DNA from 3 places in the Synechococcus sp. PCC 6716 genome. Region 3 is predicted to be linked to each of the others. Evidence: riboswitches for the same ligand, from Rfam matches in the RefSeq annotation. Region 3 holds a riboswitch; each other region holds the start of a gene.

Region 1 (4,432 bases), on a different contig from region 3:
TTATCCAATTCCTGATTCACAATTTTCATAACATGAAATCGGTCGGCAACCACCATAGCATTAGGTAGGAGTTGATGAACCAAACTTTTATAGTTTCCGGACAGATCAATACTCACCTCAATAATTTGATTGAGTACTGCTGCTCCCCATACCTCAAGCACTTGCCTCACATCTTCCTGCTTGCGAGAAGGGGCAAAGGCAAGGGGAATTCACCGCTCTAAATCGACCAAAACAACTATGTAATCTCCTTGTCCTTTACGTAAGGAAATCTCATCTATACCTAATCGTTTTACTGAACTCACATCGACGTGGAGTTTTTTTTTTACTGACATACTGTACCATTGACCATACTTCTTCATCAGTGAGACCATGTGAAATTGCAACATTATGAATGTCGCTGTGCAAAACCTGTTGATCAATTGACTGAGAAAATCAATCCGAATTAAAACAGGTCGGCTTTGATGTATCTCTGAACTTAACTTCTGATAGTGCGGGCAGCTTGCTTCTTCGTTGAGATGTCGCAGTTTTAAGTTCGCAAGTAAGTCACAGACAGATGATAGACCAGTGCTTTCTGTTGCATCGTTTGAAAAATATTGTAAAAACCATTGGCACGAGACGGAGTCAGGCTGACATCCAGTCCGGTTTGCTGAATGAAATCGGGTGTTAACTGGATAATTTCTGCGGGAGCCAACCCGTTCAATCCTTCAACTAACAGCCCCACTAGTCCCTTGGTTAGTTGAGAGTCGGAATCTCCCTGAAAGATCACCTTTCCCTGCTCCAAACTCGCAGTCACATAGACTTGAGAAACACAACCAGGAACCCGATGGGCTACCACCTTTTGCTCATCGGGAAATGGCGGCAAGCGCTTAGCAAAGCAAAGCAAGTACTCATAGCGCCGCTTCGGTTCCGAAATCTGTTGGAACCGCTGGATAATTCGCTCAAGGGAGGCAGGCAAGGGGTGAGAGACGGGTGACATACTGTTCTAGCAGCACACTACCTATAAAAATGAAAATCACTCTCATTATATAGTGAAGTGGGTGAAAACTGAAGCCGTTCTTCGCAAGCGATACTACCCCTGCAGTTGATCTACTTCCTATGCAGTACCAAGGCACACTGCTATAAGCGGTTCGCTAACTTAGCTGAGGGGGTTCGGGGGTAGATAAGCCCCGCACTGTACTGTCGAGAGGTGGTCAGTGACGGGATACAGCCCCCCCGCGCCAGTCGCAGACTGGCAATGATAAAACAGAATTGGTTATATAAAACGGCGTTTCCGGAATCTAATACAACTACGCGGTAGGGCATTCCGTGTCTGCTTGCAGAGAGTTCTTGCAATGGCTCCTCGACGAAGCGAGAAGCCTGCACTCTAACCGAAGTTGTGTTTACTCAACAAGGTTGAGTGGCGGGAGTATGTCACCTAGACTTGAAATTCAGAATGTGTCATAGTACCTTACCTATTGTGTTATTATTAGGCTACTTGCTCGGTTCTGATGGGGATCAGCCATCAGACGCAAGGGGGAAAGTCCGGTGCAAATCCGGCGCTGTCCCGCAGCTGTGAGGAGAGGCGCAACTCTCTGAGTCAGAATGCCCGCCGAGTTGTAAACCCGTTACACAAACATCTGCGAGGTACGGATGACGCAAACTTCAAGCTTTTGCGACTGGATTTCTATTGACATTTTAAGGTTGTAGCGTTCTTAGCTAACTCTGTAGGCTGGGCGTGAGGTTTTTGTGTGGTGAGGCTACTTGATCAAGGGTAGCCACTCTCTGTACTAGCAATTTAAGGTTAGATCTCTCGCTCTGTCTTTTTGTTCGTGGGCTACCTCCCAATTGGGAGGTGGTACTCCTTGTTTGCTTATTTACAGAACTTAGGACGCTACAACAATGACCATTCAAACTGCAACGCTGGGATATCCTCGCATTGGTAAAAATCGTGAGCTTAAAAAGGCATTGGAAACCTTTTGGAACGATAAGTCTGACATCGGAACGTTGCTGCAAACGATGCGCGAGGTTGAATTTGAAAACTGGAAGGTGCAACTGGAAGCAGGAATTGATCGCATCGGTGTTGGTGACTCCACCCTTTACGACCACGTGCTGGATTGGAGTATTCGCCTAGGGTTGATTCCCGATCGCTTTCGTCATCTGTCGGGACTCGACCAATACTTTGCAATGGCACGGGGCAAAGGTGGCATTCCAGCACTAGAAATGACCAAGTGGTTTGATACCAACTATCACTACTTGGTGCCCGAAATTGACCCGATTGTACAACCAACAGATTTTAGCGATTTTCTAGAAACAGTGCATCGTGCCCAAATTTTCTTGGGTGAACGGGCAGTTCCCATTGTACTAGGCCCCCTCACCTTGGTACGGCTTAGTCGTCTGGCGTTAAACCTAGAGCAAGCGGTTTCCTATCTGCTCGATCGCTATCTCGTCTTACTCAGTGAACTGAAAAATCTGGGTGTGGTTGAAGTACAAATCCATGAACCCGCTTTGGTTCTAGGAGATGCTAACAACTTTAAGGAACTGTATCAGTCAACCTATGATTCGCTCCATCGAATGGGTTTACCTATTCACCTCGTCACCTACTTTGATGATTTGGGAGCCACGTATCCGTGGGTGATGAAGTTACCTGTTGCTGGCATCAGTTTAGACTTCACCCGTGGACGCAATCTTGACTTATTGCAGCAGCACGGATTTCCAGCCGATAAACAGTTGGGTGTGGGGATTGTGAATGCGCGAAATATCTGGAAAATTCGTCCTGAATCAGTGTTATCAACACTAGAAACCATTTATGGCATTACGCCAAATATTCGGTTGCATCCTTCATCATCCCTGCAATTTGTTCCCTATGATGCGACGCGAGAAACAAAACTGGCGGAACCCCTGCGAAATGTGTTGAGTTTTGCGGAACAAAAGCTGGATGAGGTGGTGCTCTTGGCTCAAACGCTTGACGGTAATGATCTGAGCGATCGATTAGCAGTCGTGCAAACCCACTGGCAAGCCTTTGAGCAGTTCAGCCCTGTAAATTCAGAAGTACAAGATCGGCTCCGCAACCTGACTGTCAGTCATTTGGAGCGCGCGATGCCCTATGAGCAACGCAAAAAACTCCAGCCAACGCTGCCGCCCTTTCCGACCACAACCATTGGCTCATTTCCACAAACCTCAGAGGTACGGCAACTCCGAGTCAAGCTAAAACGGGGTGAAATCACTCAAGCCGAATACGAGGCGGCGATCGATGCAGAGATTGCCAAGTGCATTCAAATTCAAGAGGAAGCTGGGCTAGATGTGTTGGTACATGGCGAGTTTGAACGCACTGACATGGTGGAATTCTTTGGACAACAGCTCTCTGGATTTGCCTTTACCGAACACGGTTGGGTGCAAAGCTATGGCAGTCGCTGTGTGCGTCCACCAATTATTTACGGAGATGTTATCCGAACCCAACCTATGACTATTCGAGAGTTCAAGGTGGCGCAATCCCTCACCGATAAAATTGTGAAGGGGATGCTGACTGGACCCGTGACGATGATTAACTGGTCGTTTACCCGCACGGATATTCCTCGCAGTGAACAGGCAATGCAGATTGCGTTGGCACTGCGGGAAGAAGTGGCAGATTTAGAAGCGGCTGGGGCGAAGATAGTGCAAATTGATGAACCCGCTCTAAGGGAAGGATTGCCCCTGAAGCCAGAACGCTGGAATGAGTATCTGTCTTGGGCGGTCGATGCGTTCCGTTTGGCGGCAGGAGTTGCCAAGCCCGAAACTCAAATTCACACCCACATGTGCTACTCCGAGTTTGGCGACATTATTCAGCACATTGAGCATCTGGATGCGGATGTGTTGTCGATCGAGAATAGCCGCAGCAACAATGAGACCCTATTTGAAATTACGGATGCAGGCTACCAACATCAAGTCGGTAACGGCGTTTACGATGTCCATAGTCCAGCCATTCCTAGCACTGACCAGATGGTTCAGCAGATAAAAACCGGGATTGCCAATCTACCGATCGAACAGATTTGGGTCAACCCTGATTGCGGGTTAAAAACACGGCGCTGGGAGGAAGTGATTCCATCGCTGAAAAACATGGTAGAAGCCGCAAAAATCATTCGGGAGGAAATCAATGCGTCCAACGAATGATCTCTGGCGAGGCAACTTTGGCTACTGGCAGAACCGCTTTATTCAGCACAATCTTTTGACCATCGGATACACGGCATGGCTCGGTTACGCAAACCAGGGACGGGGCATGGTTGTCTGCGATGTCGTGGATGCTATCCCTCCTACTATCGACTGGCGCATTGATACTGTGACGTTCCATCAGGCATTCATTCCTCAGTTCCAATCTTGCACCTATATGCAAGCACTGGAACTAGAGAAAACAGCGGTGCAGGCTTTGTTGGAGTCGATCGCCACCTATGACCCAGCTCAGGCGATCGTGGTGCTGGTC
Region 2 (4,432 bases), on a different contig from region 3:
CAGGAAATACTTACCAAAGGTGGGTCGATCCAAGCAGCCGATAATGTTCATCATCGTGGATTTGCCAGACCCTGAGGCCCCCATAATGGCAGCGTATTCTCCGTGCTGGATTTGGAGGTCAATGCCATTGAGCGCACGCACTTCTGTTTCACCTTGACCATAGATTTTCTGTAAATGCTCAAGACAAATCAGAGGAGGTGTGCTCATGAGCCGGTTGAATTGAATGCAACTATTACAAATTGTAGCGGGACTCCTTGGCCTAGTTACCGATGCATCAACTCACCCTTTCACGGGGGCAGTTTTGAGCACAGCGCTTATACGCATCACCAGTTGATAAATGCCATAGGCGATCCAAGGCCCCACTACCGCCATTGACACGGCATTGGCACCCAAGGTTGTAAGGCCGCCATGCGCTAGCAGTAAAGCCTGAAATAGCAAGACCAAGCCACCCAACACCGACATCACCCCTGGCCCAAATAACACGGCTCCCAAACCTGTGCCGGTTGGGTGAGAACAACTGCCTGTCACTGAGGGAATTTTTAAGGCAGAGAGAACAAAAGTGAATGCGCCTGCTAAAGCCAGTAATAGTTTGGCTTCAGGATGCTGACGGGTGATGTGAGTGAGCGATCGCAGCCCCCAGAACAGAAATGGCAGATACACGATCCACCAGAAAACAGCCCAGCCAACCGGCAGAAACCCTTCCATAATATGCATGGCATACACAGGCGTGGGCGATCCAAGAATTAAATAACAGCTCAGCCCCGCCATCATCACAAGGCTGAACCATTGATGGTTTTTCCTGTTCATCTGTACCTCGCAGACTTCTCAATCAAAACAAGCTGTCACATTCGGCGGGCATCCTGACTTAAAGAGATAAATCTCTTATCACAGTTGCGGGACAGCGGCAGATTTACACTGCTCTTTCCCCCTTACGTCTGGTGGCTGTTCCCCACCAAAACCGAGTTCCTCAATAATACAACCGATTCTCAAACACACGCCTTGACTTAAGGCATTCCCACCATTCAGCAAAAGATTACAGTCTCATCCCTTGCTATTTCACCATAGATAAGAACCAATCAGAAGTCGATGATCTTATCTGCCGCCAAAATCAAACTGGGGATATCCTGATTCTCTTTTGCCAATTGAGCGCCTGATCGCAAGTTGCTTTCTGTTATCCCTGCAGCTTCTGCACAAGCTGGACAGACCATCACCTTGCCCCCTGCTGCCACAAATTCATCATATAGTTGGGCGAGTGTCATCGGACTACTGCCCCAAAGCAAATTCAAGGGTTGATTTTTGGGGTCTATCGGACTTGGTATGCTAATGTAACATGCTATACCAAATCTGAGATATGCAGCTACTTCTAACTGATCTACTAAACCTACCTAGAATTGAGGTTGAAGATTATACCGATGTTGCAGGAGAATTGATTCTTATAGTGGAAGCAAAGACAACCGAGGCGATTTGCCCACGTTGCCAACAAAAAAGTTTCATTTACACCAGAATCATTGGTATCTAGTGCGAGATTTAAGCATCAGTGGACGAACCGTATTTCTTAAGATCAATCGTCGCCAGTTTAAGAGTCGAACTTGTGGTAAGCCATTCAGTGAAACGCTCGATTTCATCGGCAATCGTCGCAAGCAAACGGATCGATTTGCTCAGTCAATCGTGCAACAGGTTTTGCACAGCAACATTCATAATGTTGCAATTTCAAATGGTCTCACTGATGAAGAAGTATGGTCAATAGTACAGTATGTCAGTCAAAAAACTCCACGTCGATCAGTCAAAAAACTCCACGTCGATGTGAGTTCAGTAAAACGATTAGGTATAGATGAGATTTCCTTACGTAAAGGACAAGGAGATTACATAGTCGTCTTGGTCGATTTAGAGCGGTGAATTCCCCTTGCCCCTTCTCGCAAGCAGGAAGATGTGAGGCAAGTGCTTGAGGTATGGGGAGCAGCAGTACTCAATCAAATTATTGAGGTGAGTATTGATCTGTCTGGAAACTATAAAAGTTTGGTTCATAAACTCCTACCTAATGCTACGGTGGTTGCCGACCGATTTCATGTTATGAAGATTGTGAATCAGGAATTGGATAAGGCTCGACAAAGTATTTGTAAAGCGAATGAACAGACGGTAAATGAAGTCAAGAAAGCCCAGATTGCAGCCGCGCTCAAACAAAGTAAATATGCGTTACTCAAGCCGGAGGAAAATCTAACTCAGAAGTAAAAAGCAAAACTGGAAGAAATTCGAGAAGTAGTGCCAAGTCTGGCTCGAATGCATCAGGAGAAGGAATCGCTTAGAGCCATCTTTGAGCCAGCAAAAGATTGGGAAGATGGAACGTTTCAATTGCTCGATTGGTTAGCTCAAGCTCAGGATTCTTTTCAAGAGAGCGTAAGAACAATTTGTCGGTGGTTTGGTGAAGTCACCACCTATTTTGATAATCACACAAATAGTGGTGTTGTTGAAGGTATTAACAATAAATTGAAGCTGATCAAGCGGTCAGGTTATGGGTTCAGGAACTTTGACAATTTTCAGTTACGTTGCTTAATTTGCTGGCATTTAGCTATTGATTAAGCATAACTCGGACGATAGAGCCGCCTTCGCTACAAAATTCCAGTTTCCGCAACCAACCTTAACCTTCAGCTATCAAGCGGGAAGTCCTGCGCTCTACCTGTAGCTCACTTTCCGAAGGCTAACGTGACCATCGGGATGAAAGCGTGTTCATCAAGGGGTTCAATGCCGCGCAGATGAACAAACTCTTATGGCACTAGTCGGGTGCAGTCTAGTTCTCACGGTCACCAACGGTGCCTGCTCGGACTGGGGGGCACCGTTGTTCGCTTAGGTGGTTAACACGGCCAAGCGTCAGGGCATGTCTGCCGTTGATGCTATTTCCCGTGCCCTAGCCCCTCAGCAGAGCGATTGGCTACTGGGCTGATAGGTATTGCTGCAGGGCTTGGCGGGTTAAGGCGGCCACCGACACTCCCTTTGCTGCTGCCAATGCTTTTAGTTGCTGATACTGCTCTGCCTGTACGTCCACGCGATAGCGTTTGCGCTGGGTTGCAGGGGGGGTATAGCTTGCGGCAAACTGGCGCAGTGCCTCAAAGCCGACCCGATGGCAAAAATCCCCAAAGGACTCGCCACTGTGGCGGCGATCGCGGTAATAGACAAGTAACGGCTCAAGGGTGGCCTCCAGTTCCGTAATGGGCAACCGCTCGATATAAACTTGAGCCAAGCGAGTTTGGTGAGGGCTGCCCCCCAGCCATGTTTGATACGTTCCCGGCACAATCCCCACAAAGCCTAGTTCAGCTAAGTAGGGGCGAGCGCAGCCGTTCGGGCACCCCGTCATCCGGATCACAAAATGCTCATCCTCTAACCCAAGACGATCCATGAGGCGACGAATCCGCTCTAAAACCCCCGGAATGGCACGCTCGGATTCGGTAATGGCCAAGCCGCAGGTGGGGAGTGCTGGGCAAGCCATACTGTAGCGCTCTAGGGAATCAATAGCGCTAACATCAGGAATCCCATGCTGCTGCAAAATCAGTTGAATGGCATCTTGCTGATCGGGAGCCACATCACAGATCAGCACGTTCTGGTGGGGGGTGACCCGCAACGGCACATTAAACTCTTTGACGATTTTTTTCAGAGCTGCTTTGAGCTTGAAGCTACCACGATCAAGGATGCGACCATTGGCAATGGAGACCCCATAAAAAAACTTGCCATCTCCTTGGGAGTGCCAGCCCAAAAAGTCATGGTACTGCCACGGCGGCAAGGGACGAAAGGGAGCAAGGGGTTTACCAAAATACTCTTCGACTTTGGCTTTGAATTTGGCGACTCCCCAATCATGGATCAAGTACTTGAGGCGGGCGTGGCGACGATTGTAGCGATCGCCGTAATCCCGTTGTGTTGCCACAATGGCTTTCACCGCATCGTATACATCAGCAGCAGCCACAAAGCCAATTTCATCAGCCATGCGGGCAAAGGTGTCCTCTTTATTGTGGGTGCGCCCCAAACCGCCCCCCGCATAGATATTAAAGCCCTCTAGATCGCCTTTTTTGTTAGTGATCACAACGAGGGTGAGGTCTTGGGAAAACAAATCCACCGAGTTGTCCCCGGGGACTGTGACACAGCACTTAAACTTACGCGGCATGTAGCGATCGCCATAGATTGGCTCTTCGTTGTCGTGAAAAATGGTGCCGGTACCGTTGCGCTGGCGGGCTGCTTTGACCTCAGGATGCTCTTCAGCAGAGATAACCTTCTCACCATCGAGCCAAATTTCGTAATAAGCACCCGTTTGGGGCGTGAGCAAATCGGCAATGCGGTGGGCATACTCGTAGGCAAGGCGATACTCGGGGCGATCCCTAAATGGGGCTGGCGGCGCCATCACATTCCGGTTCAAATCACCGCACGCACCTAGGGTGGATCCCATGCT
Region 3 (14,245 bases):
CCTGCCGGGTTTCATAGCTAACATCGCAGGGTTCACCTTCAAAAAACAGCAGCTGTACTACTCCCTCATTGGCATAGATGCGGCAATCGGCACTTGAGGAGTTAGAGAATTCCAGCGTTAAGTGACCTCGCCAAGCGGCTTCAGCGGGGGTGAGGTTGGCAATAATCCCTGCCCGGGCATAGGAGCTTTTGCCAATGCAGAGCACCGTTACATTTTCAGGCACCTGCAACCGCTCTAGGGCAACCCCTAACCCGTAGGAGTGAGCCGGCAGAATAAAAAATTGACCGCTGTTGTCGCTGTGTAATGGGGCTGACTCTAGGTTGGCAGGATTAAAGTTCTTTGGGTCAACGACCGTACCGGGGACATGGCGGAAAATACGGAATTCCTTGGGGCTGAGGCGAATATCGTACCCATAGGACGACAAGCCAAAGCTAATCACCGGCTGATCGGCCAGCCGCCGCACCAGTTGACCCTCAAAGGGCTGGATCATCCCCTGAGCTGCCATTGTGCGAATCCAGATGTCATTTTTGATCATTGCGCCGACTTGAACCTCCAAATAACCAATGCAGGTTGACCCCCACGCCGGGCGAGCCTTGCCCCACTAAACCGCCACTGGGGATACTCGTTCCCGCCGCATTACTGCCGTAGAGATCAATGCCTAACCCCCACTGCGGGATCACGTAGCGCAACCCAGCACTAAATACGCCAGTTTCGCCAAATACAGGGGTCGCCTCGGCCATCAGCTGGACGTTGCGGACAACTTCTACATTGACCCCCATCCCGATCCCTGCAACTAACTGCTGATTGGGGTTAAAAAGCCCCAACTTCGGGTTGAAGTACAGGGCAACGGGTTCAGTGGGCTGAAACATAAAGGCTAGCTCTAAGCCACCGATGGAGCGGCTGCTGCCACCGCCTTGGGCAATGCCTCGGTTAAAGGAACCTTGAAAGGCCAAGGAAAAGGGATCCCCTTGGGTTTGGTCGAGAAACCGTAGCTTGGCGGCCAACCCCAGTTGCAGGTTGCCGCTGTAATTAAGGTTTTCAATGAGGGTTTCACCGCGTTCAAATTGCTCAATCGCCACGGCAAACTGGGCATCGTAGGCTAATCCAACGCCAACGTTAACGCCTGTGCCCACGGTGCCTGTATTCCCTTTGAAGCGGAACATCCCGGGATCGAGGGTGCTAGCGGAGGTAAGGGTAATGCCATCTAGAATCAGTTGGCGATCGCGATCGCTCAGCGGCTGCCGTGGCCCACGCCGAAAACTCGCAAGGAACGGTGGCGCAAAGTCAGGCCCAATATTAGGCGTGTAACTCAACCCTGCCATCACCCCCACTTGATCGGCACCCGGCAGGAAGGCCAAGGTGCGAGTTGCTGGCGTTATGCCAAAAGCATTGGTGGCCGCAAGATCAAGACTAACCGACGGGTTAACCAAGAGGCGGAACCCGGCGCTCCACACCGGCAAGTTAACAATGGCACCGTTACTACTGCGCACGGCATTCCCCCCCGGCCCCACCGGCATATTCAGGTCAGCAAAGAGGTTAAAGCGGGGATGGGGTTGCCAACTCAGCCCCGTAGCGAAGTTAAAATTCGTACCGTAGAAGTCAGCACCGTTGTTAATTGTGTCGGGAAAATAGGTGAGATTGGGGGTAAAGTGCCACTGCAATTGAGGGTTAAGGGTATAGGTGATCGGGGCTTGGAGGGAGGCTGCCACCGTCCATGTGCCCACAACGTCTGCCCCAGGGACAAAGAGGAAATTGTCAGACCGCACTCGCACTGCTTCAACAGAGCCAGCAAGGGCAACGGCCACAGTGTCATTGCGATAAACCTGATACTTGAGTCCGCCAGCAATGGCTCCCAACTGGACATTGGGTTGCAGTCCATTGACAAGGCGGCCTAGGGGGTCATCAAAATAATTGCCGCTAATACTCAGTTGCAAGCGGTCATTAAACGCATAGTCTATGGAGCCAAAAAAGGTTTGCAGACCACCGCCGCCTCCAGCAACCTTTGGATCGTAATTTCGAATCCCGCCCCGCAATTCTGCCGTCTGCTCCAAGAGAATATTGGCGGTTTCTAAGTTAAACAGCCGCGTGGGGGGGCGCATCAAGGGAGGAATCCGGAAGGCAGGCTCTTCGACAACGACTAGGGCTGGTGTGGGTTCCTCGGCAACGGGGGGCAAGATAGGTTGGGCTAACTCTTCAGGGGTTGGCTGCTGCCATGTCCGCTCTGTCGGAAGCGGAGGGGTGGTCTGCCATTGAGGGGTGGTGGCTGGGGTAGGTGCAACCTCAAAGGTCGGATTGGTGCTAGGAGGCACTTCAATCTGCCATTGTGGCGCATTCGGCTGTGCCACGGCGGCAACAGGCACTAAGAAAGCTGTACCAAGGCCGATCGCCAGTGTCCATTTACGACTCATGGAACGTTACTCACACCACCATCTTTCCCAGTTAAACCGATCGCCCTCTACTCTGGCAATGTTCAGGGGTACTATTCCCATTCAATAGTGCCCGGTGGCTTTGAGGTAATGTCGTAAACAACGCGATTAACCCCCGGCACTTCGTTAACAATGCGGTTAGAAATGCGCTCTAGTAGATCGTAGGGGGTGCGCGCCCAATCGGCGGTCATGCCATCTTCGCTGGAGACAAACCGCAGCACAATCGGGTAGGCATAGGTGCGCTGATCTCCCATCACTCCAACGGTGCGAATGGGCAAGAGCACGGCAAAAGCTTGCCAAAAGTCATGGTACATCTGGGCGCGGTTCACTTCTTGGCGCACGATCAGGTCAGCATCCCGCAAAATGTCCAAGCGTTCCGGCGTGACTTCTCCCAGAATGCGAATGGCGAGGCCAGGCCCTGGGAAGGGATGTCGCCGCACAATTTCGTCCGGTAAGCCTAGGGAGCGACCCACTTGGCGCACTTCGTCTTTGAAGAGTTTGCGCAACGGCTCCACCAGCTTAAATCGCAGATTTTCGGGCAGGCCACCGACATTATGATGACTCTTAATTTTAACGGCTACCCGCTCGCCAGTTTGGGGATCAATATTGGTGTTGGCAGACTCAATAACATCGGGGTAAAGCGTTCCTTGAGCCAAGTAATCAAAGGGACCTAGGCGTCGGGATTCTTCTTCAAAGACGCGGATAAACTCATGGCCAATGCGTTTGCGCTTTTCCTCGGGGTCGGTGACACCCCGTAGCTGTGCCAAGAAGCGATCGCGGGCATTCACGTACTCTACCTTGATATGAAACTGCTCCTGAAAGAGTTTTAGGAGCCGCTCCGGTTCCCCTTTGCGCATGAAGCCTTGGTCAATAAACATACAGGTGAGTTGATCACCAATGGCACGGTGCAACAAAAAGGCCAAGGTAGAGGAATCAACACCGCCGGAGAGTGCCAGCAACACCCGTTTGTCGCCTACTTTAGCGCGCACTTCACGGATCGCTTCTTCCACAAATGCTGCGGTGGTCCAGGTGGGTTCGCAGTCACAGATGTGATAGACAAAGTTGCGAATTAGGGCAATGCCCCCGATGGAATGCACCACCTCAGGATGAAACTGCACCCCGTAAAGCTTGCGCTCTGGGTGGGCGATCGCCGCCATGGGAGTATTCTGGGTGTGGGCCAACCGGCGGAAGCCCGGCGGCAATTTAGAGACACTATCGCCGTGGCTCATCCACATGATGGTGTCTTGCTCAACATTAGTCAGCAGATCGGTGGGGTCATCGATGCTTAATGCTGCTTTACCGTACTCGCCCGCCGTTGCTCGCTCGACAGTGCCTCCCAACTGCTGCACCATCAACTGCATGCCGTAGCACACCCCCAAAATGGGAATCCCTAGCTCCCAAATAGCGGGGTCACACTGCGGCGCGTGGTCATCGTAAACCGAGTTTGGCCCCCCAGAAAGGATAATCCCCTTCGGGGCAAGCTGTGCCAGCTGATCCGCACTGGTGCGATAGGAGATGACCTCAGAGTAAACGTGGGTTTCCCGAATCCGCCGCGCAATGAGTTCCGAGTATTGAGAGCCAAAGTCAAGGATGACAATGAGTTGTCGTTGCAGATCCTGTTCCTCGGCTGGGGGGGTGGCAAGGGGGGAAGTAGCGGGCTGAGTCAATGTAACAATCCTTAAAATCCCATCAACGCCTAGATGCGTCTCTCTACTAATACAAATCTTAGCGGATTGTCCGATACATAATCGTGGCAGATAGTGGCAGGGGGTACCAGCGGGGCGATCGCGTTACCGTTTTACGCCTAGTTTTAGTGGTCTTCAAAACTGATTAGGCGGCAGCATAATAGCGAACTAAACGATGGCGATCGCTCTCCGTTACTTGGGAGTTGTCCTCAGAAATCAGGGCGGCTGCGGGGCTAACTTGCGGAACCCATTCCTTTTTGCGGACTACTTAAGTACCTAAGTATAAATACTGGATTTGTGATCCATCCCGTACACTAGAAACATCAATTGAGTCCACCAGTCCTAGGGACTGTCGCAGGTTGTGGGAGTTAACGTTGTGGCACGAGGCGTTAAACAGGTCAAGCGAGTGAATCCGGCTCCGGCGGCTCGAGGGGCAAAGGCAGTGGCGCTGCACACTAAGGCGCGATCGCGGCGATCGCCATGGCGAGTGTTGGGTTGGATGGCGGCCTTTGGTACGGTGTCTTTAATTTCGGCCTTTGCGGGAATGAGTGTTGTCTTACTGTCGCCTTTTCAAGCAGAGCAGGGAGGCGATACGCAGGCCTCTTTTTTTGAGGTGATGGCTCGCAGCTTGCAAGGGAAGATGAGTCGGCCTATCAATTTATTGGTGCTAGGGGTTGACAAGGTTTTGGGGGCACCGGAAGGCTCGCCAGAAAGTTTCCGTGGCCGCACCGATACTATTTTGCTGGCGCGGTTTAACCCTGATGACAACACCATCACAGTGTTGAGTATTCCTCGGGACAGTCGCGTTGACATTCCGGGCTATGGGGTTGATAAAATCAATGCGGCCAATGTCTATGGTGATGTCCCCCTAGTTGCCAAGGTGGTGAGTCAAACCCTGAACTACACTCCGGTTGATCGCTACATTCGCATTGGCCCGGGAGCGTTTCGTGCCCTTGTGGATTTGGTGGGGGGCGTAGAGGTCAATGTTCCCAAGCGGATGTATTACAGTGATCACACCCAAAAACTCTACATTGATCTTTACCCTGGATTACAAACCCTCAACGGTGAGCAGGCTGAGGGCTTTGTACGGTTTCGCTACGATGACCTCGGTGACATTGGCCGGGCACAACGCCAGCAAATGTTGATCAAGGCGCTGCAAACGAAACTAGCGAATCCAGTCATGTTGACGCGGCTCCCCCAACTCCACGAGGTTCTCCAGAAACACGTAGATACCGATTTGACCTTTGGCGAACTGATGGCGATCGCCCAATTTAGCCTGCGCACGGATCCTGAGAATCTGCGCATGATTCTCTTGCCCGGGCGGTTTAGTGGTGATGGGTACGATGCCAGCTACTGGCTCCTTGACTACGACGGGATCGATCGCATCGTTGAGACTCACTTTGCAGCGCGATCGCCCTCAGTGGCAGCCGACCCCACTTGGAGTGAAAGTGGTTCGGTACGCATTGCCTTGCAAAATGCCTCGGGGAGTCCCGATGCGGCTCAAGATATGGCGGACTTTCTATACCATCATGGCTACAGCAATGTCATCATTAGCGATGACTGGCACCAAGAAGCCGCCGCAACCGAAGTCTTGGCGCAGCAAGGAGATTTGGGTGCAGCTCAAATGGTGCGCTCTGTATTGGGGGTTGGGCGGGTGTCGGCCAACTCGACTGGGGTGATTTCGTCGGATGTAACGGTGCGCATTGGCCGCGATTGGGTTGACATCCTGCATTGAGGCGCAAACGCTTCCAAGGGTAACCGAGCAGTCCTGACCTATAATAGCGCTAATCGGTTTCTGTGGGGAGCAGCCACAGAACGCAAGGGGGAAAGTCCGGTGCAAGTCCGGCGCTGTCCCGCAACTGTGATGACGGTTTTTGGCCGCTCTGAGTCAGGATGCCCGCCGAGGATTGTTGCATATCTGCGAGGTACAGATGAATGAAAGTCAGGCAATGGAAGCGGCTCCCTCTGCTGGGGGCGATCGCCCTGCTGGTGATGTATATGGTGATTGCCAGCCCGAGGGCGGCAGTGGCAATGCACATCAGTGAAGGGTTTTTACCCGTTGGCTGGGCGCTGGGCTGGTGGTTAGGGTTCTTGCCATTTTTGGGATGGGGACTCTGGTCACTGCGGCAACAGGTGAAGACACAGCCCGAGTCCACCCTACTACTCGCATTGGCGGGTGCCTATGCATTTGTTTTATCGTCGTTAAAACTTCCCTCGGTCACCGGTAGCTCGTCCCACCCGACGGGAATTGCCCTAGGAACGGTTCTTTTTCGGCCACCGATCATGACGGTGTTGGCCACGTTGGTCTTGCTGTTTCAGGCGTTGCTCATTGCCCACGGTGGCTTGACCACCTTGGGTGCCAACGGCTTTTCCATGGCAGTGGTCGGGCCATGGGTGGCATGGGGCTGCTATAACGGCATCTTGCGTCTGACCGGAAAGCCGGCGATCGCCCTGTTTACTGCTGCGTTTGCCGCTAATGTCATTACCTATGCCCTCACCGCATGGCAGTTAGCCCTAGCCTTTCCCGATAGTGTTGGCGGGGTGGCAGCCGCGTTTGGCAAATTTGCCGCCGTGTTTGCCATCACCCAAATTCCCCTTGCCATTAGTGAGGGTCTATTGACGGTTTTAGTCTGGAACTGGCTCACCACTTACTGCGCAGCAGAATTACGCACCCTTAATCTGTTACAGGAGCGTGGTCACCATGGTTAACTCGAAAGCGAAGCAGGTTTGGCTGCTGCTTGGTGCCGTTGTGCTCCTTGGGGCAGCACCGCTGCTGTTTGTTAACGCCGAGTTTGAAGGTGCCGACGCCCAAGCGGAAGACCTCATTACCGACATTGCACCCGATTATACTCCTTGGGCTACGCCGGTGTTTGAACCCCAGAGTGCGGAGGTTGAGTCACTACTCTTTGTCCTGCAAGCCAGTCTGGGGGCGGGGGTGATTGGCTTTGTGGTGGGGCAATACACCGAGCGCCACCGCCAAAAACGTCTTCAAATTCGCCGGGAGAAGTAACGGTAGCGTGCTGCATGCACCATCACCTTGACTCCTACGCCTACCGGAATGGGCTACGGCACATACCGCCCGAGCAGAAGCTCCTTTTTGCGATCGCCCTGCTCCTGTTTACGTTTTTTGCCCATCCTCTCAGTCAAGGGCTGTTGTGGCTCTGGCTCAGTGTCTGGGTTGTTGGCTATGCTCGCATCCCGTGGCGGGTTTATGCTGCGGTGCTCGGGGCGATCGCCCTATTTTGGGTGTTGAGCCTGCCCAGCCTGTTAGTGCAGGTGGCACCCACAAGCTTAGTGACGACAACAACAGAGCCACTGCTGGGACGCCTCAGTGTTGGTGGATGGTCGGTCTTTATTCCGCAGGCACAGGTCACTCAAGCCCTTGGGGTGGGGCTGCGCACCTTGGTGGCCAGTAGCTGTTTGGTCTTTATCCTTTTCACGACCCCCTTTCCAGAACTGCTAGGGGTACTTGAGCGGCGCTCAGTCCCCTCCTTTCTGCTGGATATTTTGATGCTCATGTATCGCTATATTTTTATTCTGCTGGACACAGCCGTCAGCCTCCAGCTCGCACAGCGGGCACGGGGGGGGTATCAACGGCGATCGCGCTGGCTCTATAGCCTCAGCCTGTTGGCAGCACAACTGTTTCGGCAGTCCTTACAGCGCTACCAAGGCACAAACCTTGCACTCCTGAGTCGCGGGTTTACGGGACAGTTTCGGGTGTGGCGATCGCCGCCCTACGCATACTCCCAGCGGTATGCTGTGGAAGCAGGACTTGGCGGTGGCCTGCTGCTGCTAGTCAATCGTATCCTTGGTTGAGACCATGTCTGTACCGCTGCTGGAGTTTCGCCACGTTTGGTTTCGCTACCCCAACACCCTAACACCGGTGTTGCAAGACTGCTCGGTGGCGCTTGGTGCTGGTCGGAAAACCGCCCTACTGGGTCTGAATGGCTCTGGCAAATCCACCCTCTTTTACGTGGCGGCAGGACTCTACCGCTGCGATCGCGGTGAGGTGTACTGGCAAGGACAGCGACTCGTGCATCAACCCGCAGCATTGCGGCAATGGCGGCAGCGAGTGGGGCTAGGGTTTCAAGACCCAGAGCAACAATTGGTGGCCGCCACCGTGGCGGAGGATATTTCCTACGGTTTGTGCAATTTAGACCTACCCACCCCTGAAATTGAAGCCCGCCTTGAGCAAACCCTGCGGGAATTTGAGCTACTGGAGTTAGCTGATTGTCCGCTGCACCACCTGAGCTTGGGACAAAAGCGCCGCGTCGCACTGGCGGGGGTGATGGCCTTAGCCCCCCCCCTGCTCCTCCTTGACGAACCAACGACCTATTTAGATCACACCCAAACGGAGCACCTTAGGGCGGTGCTGGATCGCATCCATGCCGCTGGCACCACCATCGTGATTGCAACCCACGACCTTGACTTTGCCTACTGCTGGGCCGATTGGATTATTATTCTTGCCGACGGCCACGTTGTTGTCAGCGATTGCTCCGATGTGGTCTTTGATCAATGGCAGACGCAGGCTAGCAGCCAATGCCTTGGCATCCCCACCCTCTTAAACCTCTGGTTGAGCCTCCCTCCCTCGTGGCGCCGCCAGCGCCAGCCCCCTCGCACCGTTGCTGAGTTTAGCCACGCCCTAGGGGATCTGTTTCGTGACCTCTTGGGTCACCGGTAGTGTCTGCCGCCAATTTTTGCAAACAGGGTAAGAAATGATAGGCTATACCATGGGCAATATTATAATGTACGCTCCACCTCATCCATAATCACAGTATCGTTTCTTAGCGGTATCAGGCAGAACTTTTATGGCCACAGTCATGGTTGTTGATGACAGTCCTACCCTCCGGGCAATGATTGTCGAAATTATGAAGGAACAACGCTACGAGGTTATTGAAGCTGAGGACGGCCTAGAAGCTCAAGAAAAAATCAAAGCGCAATGCCCGGATCTCATCATTCTCGACGTGGTCATGCCCCGCATGAATGGTTATGAACTGTGCCGTTGGGTGAAGGGGGAGCCAGCCTCGCAGAATGTGCCAGTGATTATGTGCACGACGAAAAGCGAAGACTTTGATATTCACTGGGGAAAAAAGCAAGGGGTCGATGCCTACATTACCAAGCCCTTTGACCCCGCTCAACTCATTGCAACGGTCAAAAAGCTTCTTCCCTAGCTGGCGGGCGCAGTTGGCTCTGAATTTCGCTTTTGAGACGGCTCAGGAGATGCCGTTGATCGAGTTGGCCTAAAATTTTCTGGACGACGGTTTTCGGCCCTGCCCCTCCCCAACCAGCGCCATTGGCAAAATAGGTTTTCGCCACTTGCCCCATCGTATAGGATGAGACCCCGGCAATACTGGCTTGAGTGATGGCCACCGCAAGGTAAGGCCCTAGGGCAAGCCCACCGCTGACGGGCGCCGCTAGCCCCAATGTCCCCTTAAGAGCACTGAGGCCAAGGTTGGCCGCAAAATCCCCCAAACTAATGCCGCCCATGGCCAACGCAATGGTTTGCAGCAGGTCTTTGGCACCCGCCTCTGTCATCTCAATGTCGTAGAGGCGTGAGAGCAGTTGAATGGTTGTTACGTCAATGACGGCACTGCTGACCATATCTAGCACCGTCACCGGATTGAGGGCGATCGCCAAGGACTTGGCCACTGCCCCTTTCCAAATGAGTTGGTTAGCCTCCTGCTCCCGCAGTGTGAGTTTATAGTGTGCTAACTCCTGACTGATTTGGTTGGCAAATAGCATCGAGTTTAGGGCAATCAGCGCCTTACCTTCGCGCGCCAACACCTCCAAGATTTTCACTTTCAGAGGCTCAATCTGGGGTGCGCCCACCGTCATGGTCACCTGCACCCGGCCTTGGGCATCCTGCTGCACGTGGGGCACTAGGGGCGCCGCCGCCACCATTACAATTTCCTCAGGTGAGAGGAGTGCTTTAACTCGCTCATCGCGAAGTTTGGCATAGATAGCTTGGCGATCAACCTCTGGATACTGATCCACCTTGTTAAACACCAACAGCATGGGCTTACTGGCGGCGCGCAGTTGACTGAGGCTCTCGTACTCCAGCCGCGTCAGGTCTCCGGCCACCACAAAGAGGATCAAATCCGCCTGTTGTGCCACCTGCCGAGCTAGCGCTTCCCGTTCGGCACCGTTGACCTCATCCAGCCCGGGGGTGTCAATGAGGCGAATGGGCGATCGCCTGTGTCCTTCAGGGTCAGACACCTGCCACAGTGCTGCTGCCTGTTGTTGGGTCACGCCGTGGATGGGGCCTGTAGCAAAGACCGGCTCTCCCAGCAGGGCATTGAGAAGCGATGATTTACCGCGCCCCACTAGGCCAAAGACAGCAATGTGCACCACACCGTAGTGGAGTTTGTCCAGCATATCTTCTAACTGGGCGATCGCTCCGGCAAGGGGTGAGGTTTCACCGGCAGTGGCGCTACAATCCGCCAGCAGTTGTTCTAAGGCCGTTTTTGCTGCCTCGTAGGTGAGGTCATGTTGATAGTTATTTAGGTCATCAAGCACCGCTTGCAGGTCGTGGAGGAGGTCAGGTGTGGCAGCAACAGGGTGCGATCGCGTCATGGCAGCAGGAGCACCGGTATTTTATGCCTTTTATTGTATCGGCATTGTATCTGCTAGGGGTCTTTGCTGCTGCCGCTTTGCCATCCGGGATGCCTAGGCAATAACGCTGATCTGAGATCCTTGATCGCCTTTGGTCACTTCAATGCGGGTTTGAAAGGCTTCCTTGAGGGCGGGCACGTGGGTAATGGCCAAAATACACTGAAACTCAGGGGCGATCGCGTTGAGGGCAGCAATGAGGCGTTCGCAGCCTTGGGCATCTTGGGTGCCGAAGCCTTCATCAATAATTAAAAACTGGACATCACTACCGGAGCGTTGTGCTAATAGGCGTGCTAAGGCCAGTCGTAGGGCAAAGTTGATCCGAAACGCTTCACCGCCGGAATAGCTTTCGTAGGGGCGGGTGCCTTGGCAGTCGGCGATCAGAATATCAAGGGTTTCAATGGGTTTACGGTCACCACTGCCCCGCTGACGACTGCGCTGGGTAATAAACTGGATATGCAGTTGGTGGTTGCTGAGCCGCCCCAAGATGGCATTGGTTTCCGCCTCAAGGTGGGGCAGCACCGTTTCAATGAGCATGGCTGGAATGCCATTTTTCCCCATGGCCTGAGCCAGTTCACTGTACACACGGAAGTGGTGGCGCAGCTGCTCAAGGTGCTGCTGACCCTGCTGGTGTTCCTTGGCCAGCCGCGTCAGTTGTTCTAGCTCAGCTGTTAGTTTACCGTGAGCGGCCAAATCCGCTTCCAAGTGGTGCTGCTGCTGGGTAAGCTGCTGTTGGAGGTGCTCAAGGGTGGCGGCTTGGGCAGCCATGGCGGTGCAGGATTGCGCTAGCTGTTGCAGTTGGTGCTGAATACTGTCTCGTTGGGCTCTTTGCAGGGCAAGGGTTTGCTCTAGTTCCTGTTGTTTTTGGTCGAGTTCGGGCAGGCGCGATCGCCCCCGCTGTAGTTCCTGATAGGCCTCTAGCTGGGGTTGCAACGCCCTTAAGGCAGCTTGTAGCTCAGCATGCGCCTTGGGGTCATAGGCGAGGGCGGCAAGTTGCTCATCGAGGGCGCGCAGGGCGATCGCCGCCTCTGAGTCGTGCAGAAGGGTTACCAACTCGTGCTGTAGCTGTTGCTGCTGGGCTTCTAGGGGAGGGAGTTGCTGCTGAAGTTGACGATACTGCCGTTTGGCGTGACGCAGTTCCTGCTGTTTAGCGTCAGCCCAGCGCCATTGTTCCACCTGCGCGCGGGCGATCGCCACATTTTTCTCGTCGTAGTTCAGGCTGGCCAAGTGCGCCTCAATCTCCTCTAGTTCCCTTAGGCTCTCCTGCCCCCATGTCTTTGTTTGCAGGAGCGCATCGAGTTCCTCCAGTTCCGTGGCTAGGGCAGTGAGTTGCGAGCCAAGATCAGTGGTGGACTGTATCTGCTGTTGGAGGTACCCCCGCTGCTCAAATAACTGCGTGAGTTCTGAGACTTCATACCCCACCGCCAGATACTCGCGGCGCAAGACTTGAATTTCCCGCTCGGAGACCGCTAGCTGCTCACGAATAACCCACACTTGATTGAGCAGGTCTTCTTTTTCGGCGGTATTGCGGCGTAGCACCTGCTGATAGTGCTCCTCGTCAAGGGGTTGCTGACAGAGCGGACAGACGGCTCCCGGTTGGCCAAGACGGTCGAGGGACTCATCAAGGTGACCAATTTGGCGCTCGTAGTCCCGTTGGCGTGCTTGCAATTGCTCCATAAACTGACGGCGTTCAAGCCCCTTTTGCCGCAGGTGCTCCTGATAGATGCGTTTCTTTTCAAGGGTCTCAATTTGCGCCGTAATCACCGACACCGCCTGCTCAAGCTCGGGTTGGCGATTTAATTGCGCCTGTAGGTGGTGCCATCGCTGCTGGAGTTCCTCACGGCGGCTCCTGAGATGCTCATAGTGCTGTTGCCGCTGGGTCTCAAGCTGATGCTTGGCGCGCAGAAGGGGGAAGACCTGTTGTTGCAGTTCCTCTAGTTCCTGTAGCTGGGCACGAGCCTGCTGGAGCTGCTCTAGGGCACTGAGGATGTCCGGCTCCTTGGCGATGAGGGTGGCTAGGTGCTGGCTCTGTTCTTGGATCAGGTGAATTTGGGTATCCACTTTGTGCAGCCTATGCAGTAAGTCCTGACGCTGCGCCTCTAAAATTGCCTGCTGGCGATCGCGCTCGTGGCGCAGCCGTTGGTAGTCACTAAAGCGCTGTTGTAGAGCACTCTCTTGCGCTGTGAGATCCTGCCATTGGCACGCCGCTACCTCAAGTTCCGCTGCTCGCTCCAGTAAGTTGGCGATCGCCTGCCGTTGCTGGATTAAGGCATTGCACTGTTGTTCGAGGTGCTCAATGGTGGTGGCAAGGGTATGCTGCTGCTGCACAAGATTATGGTACTCCTGCTGCCGGAGTTGTTGGGCATGGTAGGCGGCCTGCTGCTCTTGCAGAACCCGCTGCTGCTGATGCAAGTGCTGCCGCTGCTGGGCAATGCGCGCTGTTAAGTGTTGGTGTTGCACCTGAAGGTGAGCCTGCGCCGCCAATTGAGTGGCCTCAGCGCTCAGGCGTTGTTCAAGCAGGGTGATTTGTGCTTTGTACTCCCGGGCGCGATCGCGGGCAGCCTCTGCTAATGGCTCGTATTGCTCTAAGCCCAACAGCGCAGCCAATAGTTGCTTGCGCTCACTGGGACGCTTCGCCATAAATTCATCAGCACGGCCTTGACGCAGATAGGCAGAGTTGACAAAGGTTGGATAGTCAAGGCGCAGAATTTGAATGATTTTCTCTTGGGTGGCTCGCAGCGATCGCTGGGTCAGGGAACTGTAGCCCACCGCTGTTTGTACCTGAAGCTCTAGGACAGTACCCTGTTGACGGCGGCGAACCCGCACAACGCGATAGCCTTGGCCTTGCACCGTAAACTCAAAATCAACGTAGGCTTCAGCTTCACCGTAGTAGATGACATCATCCTCACGGCTGGCGCGACTTTGCCCCCACAGTGCCCAAGCAATGGCCTCTAATAAAGAGGATTTGCCCGCCCCATTGGCACCACAAATACAGGCAAGGTGTAACCCCCGAAAGGGGAGCATTGCCTGACGATAACTTAAAAAATTACGGAGAATTAATTGCTGCGGAATCATTTCAACATCAGCATTTCGGCCGGGAAAGTTAACCTGTTCCCTGTGAAAGACGTGGCGTGGTTCTATGTCCAAATCATATCTCAAGGGAAAGACAGACCTTCTTTATAGAAACCGGAGGGTTCGGGAACCGGATAAAACCTTGCTCGTTCACGACGGGAATACAGAACGGTTCCCGCGCCTACGGCAGTAGGGAGAGTCAGCCTTGACATTCTTCGATATACCGTTTCACTGTCTGGGCTGAAACGTTCCCGGTAGTACCCCAATAATAACTGTGTGCCCAGAGTTGGGATTTTTCATGCAGGTTTTTGAGATGTGGAAATTCCATTCTGAGCCGTCTTGAACTGTACCCTTTCATGATGTTCGCCGCCTGAGAAGCTAGCACTTCTCATACGGTTGCTATTTCCGTAAATAGGCCTCTATAATAACTGCATACCATCTTAACCCAATGAT

The links. A riboswitch is a leader RNA that binds a small molecule or an ion and turns the genes downstream of it on or off. The one in region 3 is predicted to bind cobalamin.
Region 1: it holds a riboswitch for cobalamin, as region 3 does, so the genes downstream of both, metE (5-methyltetrahydropteroyltriglutamate--homocysteine S-methyltransferase) here and L5220_RS09135 (energy-coupling factor ABC transporter permease) in region 3, are expected to answer to the same signal.
Region 2: it holds a riboswitch for cobalamin, as region 3 does, so the genes downstream of both, L5220_RS05200 (energy-coupling factor ABC transporter permease) here and L5220_RS09135 (energy-coupling factor ABC transporter permease) in region 3, are expected to answer to the same signal.

The regions. Positions count from the first base shown of each region.
Region 1 is NZ_JAKLTU010000012.1:16,515-20,946, reverse strand. It holds partial or broken gene L5220_RS07870 (ISL3 family transposase) at 1-209, opposite strand, end outside; gene L5220_RS07865 (SufE family protein) at 527-976, opposite strand; cobalamin riboswitch at 1,463-1,607, shown strand; gene metE (5-methyltetrahydropteroyltriglutamate--homocysteine S-methyltransferase) at 1,879-4,125, shown strand; gene L5220_RS07855 (hypothetical protein) at 4,109-4,432, shown strand, end outside.
Region 2 is NZ_JAKLTU010000006.1:15,386-19,817, reverse strand. It holds gene L5220_RS05205 (ABC transporter ATP-binding protein) at 1-207, opposite strand, end outside; gene L5220_RS05200 (energy-coupling factor ABC transporter permease) at 280-807, opposite strand; cobalamin riboswitch at 834-978, opposite strand; gene L5220_RS05195 (DsrE family protein) at 1,077-1,259, opposite strand; gene L5220_RS05190 (helix-turn-helix domain-containing protein) at 1,519-1,896, shown strand; partial or broken gene L5220_RS05185 (ISL3 family transposase) at 1,897-2,577, shown strand; gene sir (sulfite reductase, ferredoxin dependent) at 2,927-4,432, opposite strand, start outside.
Region 3 is NZ_JAKLTU010000018.1:28,462-42,706, forward strand. It holds gene dcd (dCTP deaminase) at 1-535, opposite strand, end outside; gene L5220_RS09120 (hypothetical protein) at 522-2,408, opposite strand; gene guaA (glutamine-hydrolyzing GMP synthase) at 2,480-4,093, opposite strand; gene L5220_RS09130 (LCP family protein) at 4,488-5,846, shown strand; cobalamin riboswitch at 5,884-6,030, shown strand; gene L5220_RS09135 (energy-coupling factor ABC transporter permease) at 6,047-6,820, shown strand; gene L5220_RS09140 (energy-coupling factor ABC transporter substrate-binding protein) at 6,813-7,121, shown strand; gene cbiQ (cobalt ECF transporter T component CbiQ) at 7,136-7,927, shown strand; gene L5220_RS09150 (energy-coupling factor ABC transporter ATP-binding protein) at 7,932-8,792, shown strand; gene L5220_RS09155 (response regulator transcription factor) at 8,920-9,282, shown strand; gene L5220_RS09160 (DUF697 domain-containing protein) at 9,263-10,684, opposite strand; gene L5220_RS09165 (AAA family ATPase) at 10,778-13,795, opposite strand; gene tnpA (IS200/IS605 family transposase) at 13,992-14,177, opposite strand; gene L5220_RS09175 (RNA-guided endonuclease InsQ/TnpB family protein) at 14,241-14,245, shown strand, end outside.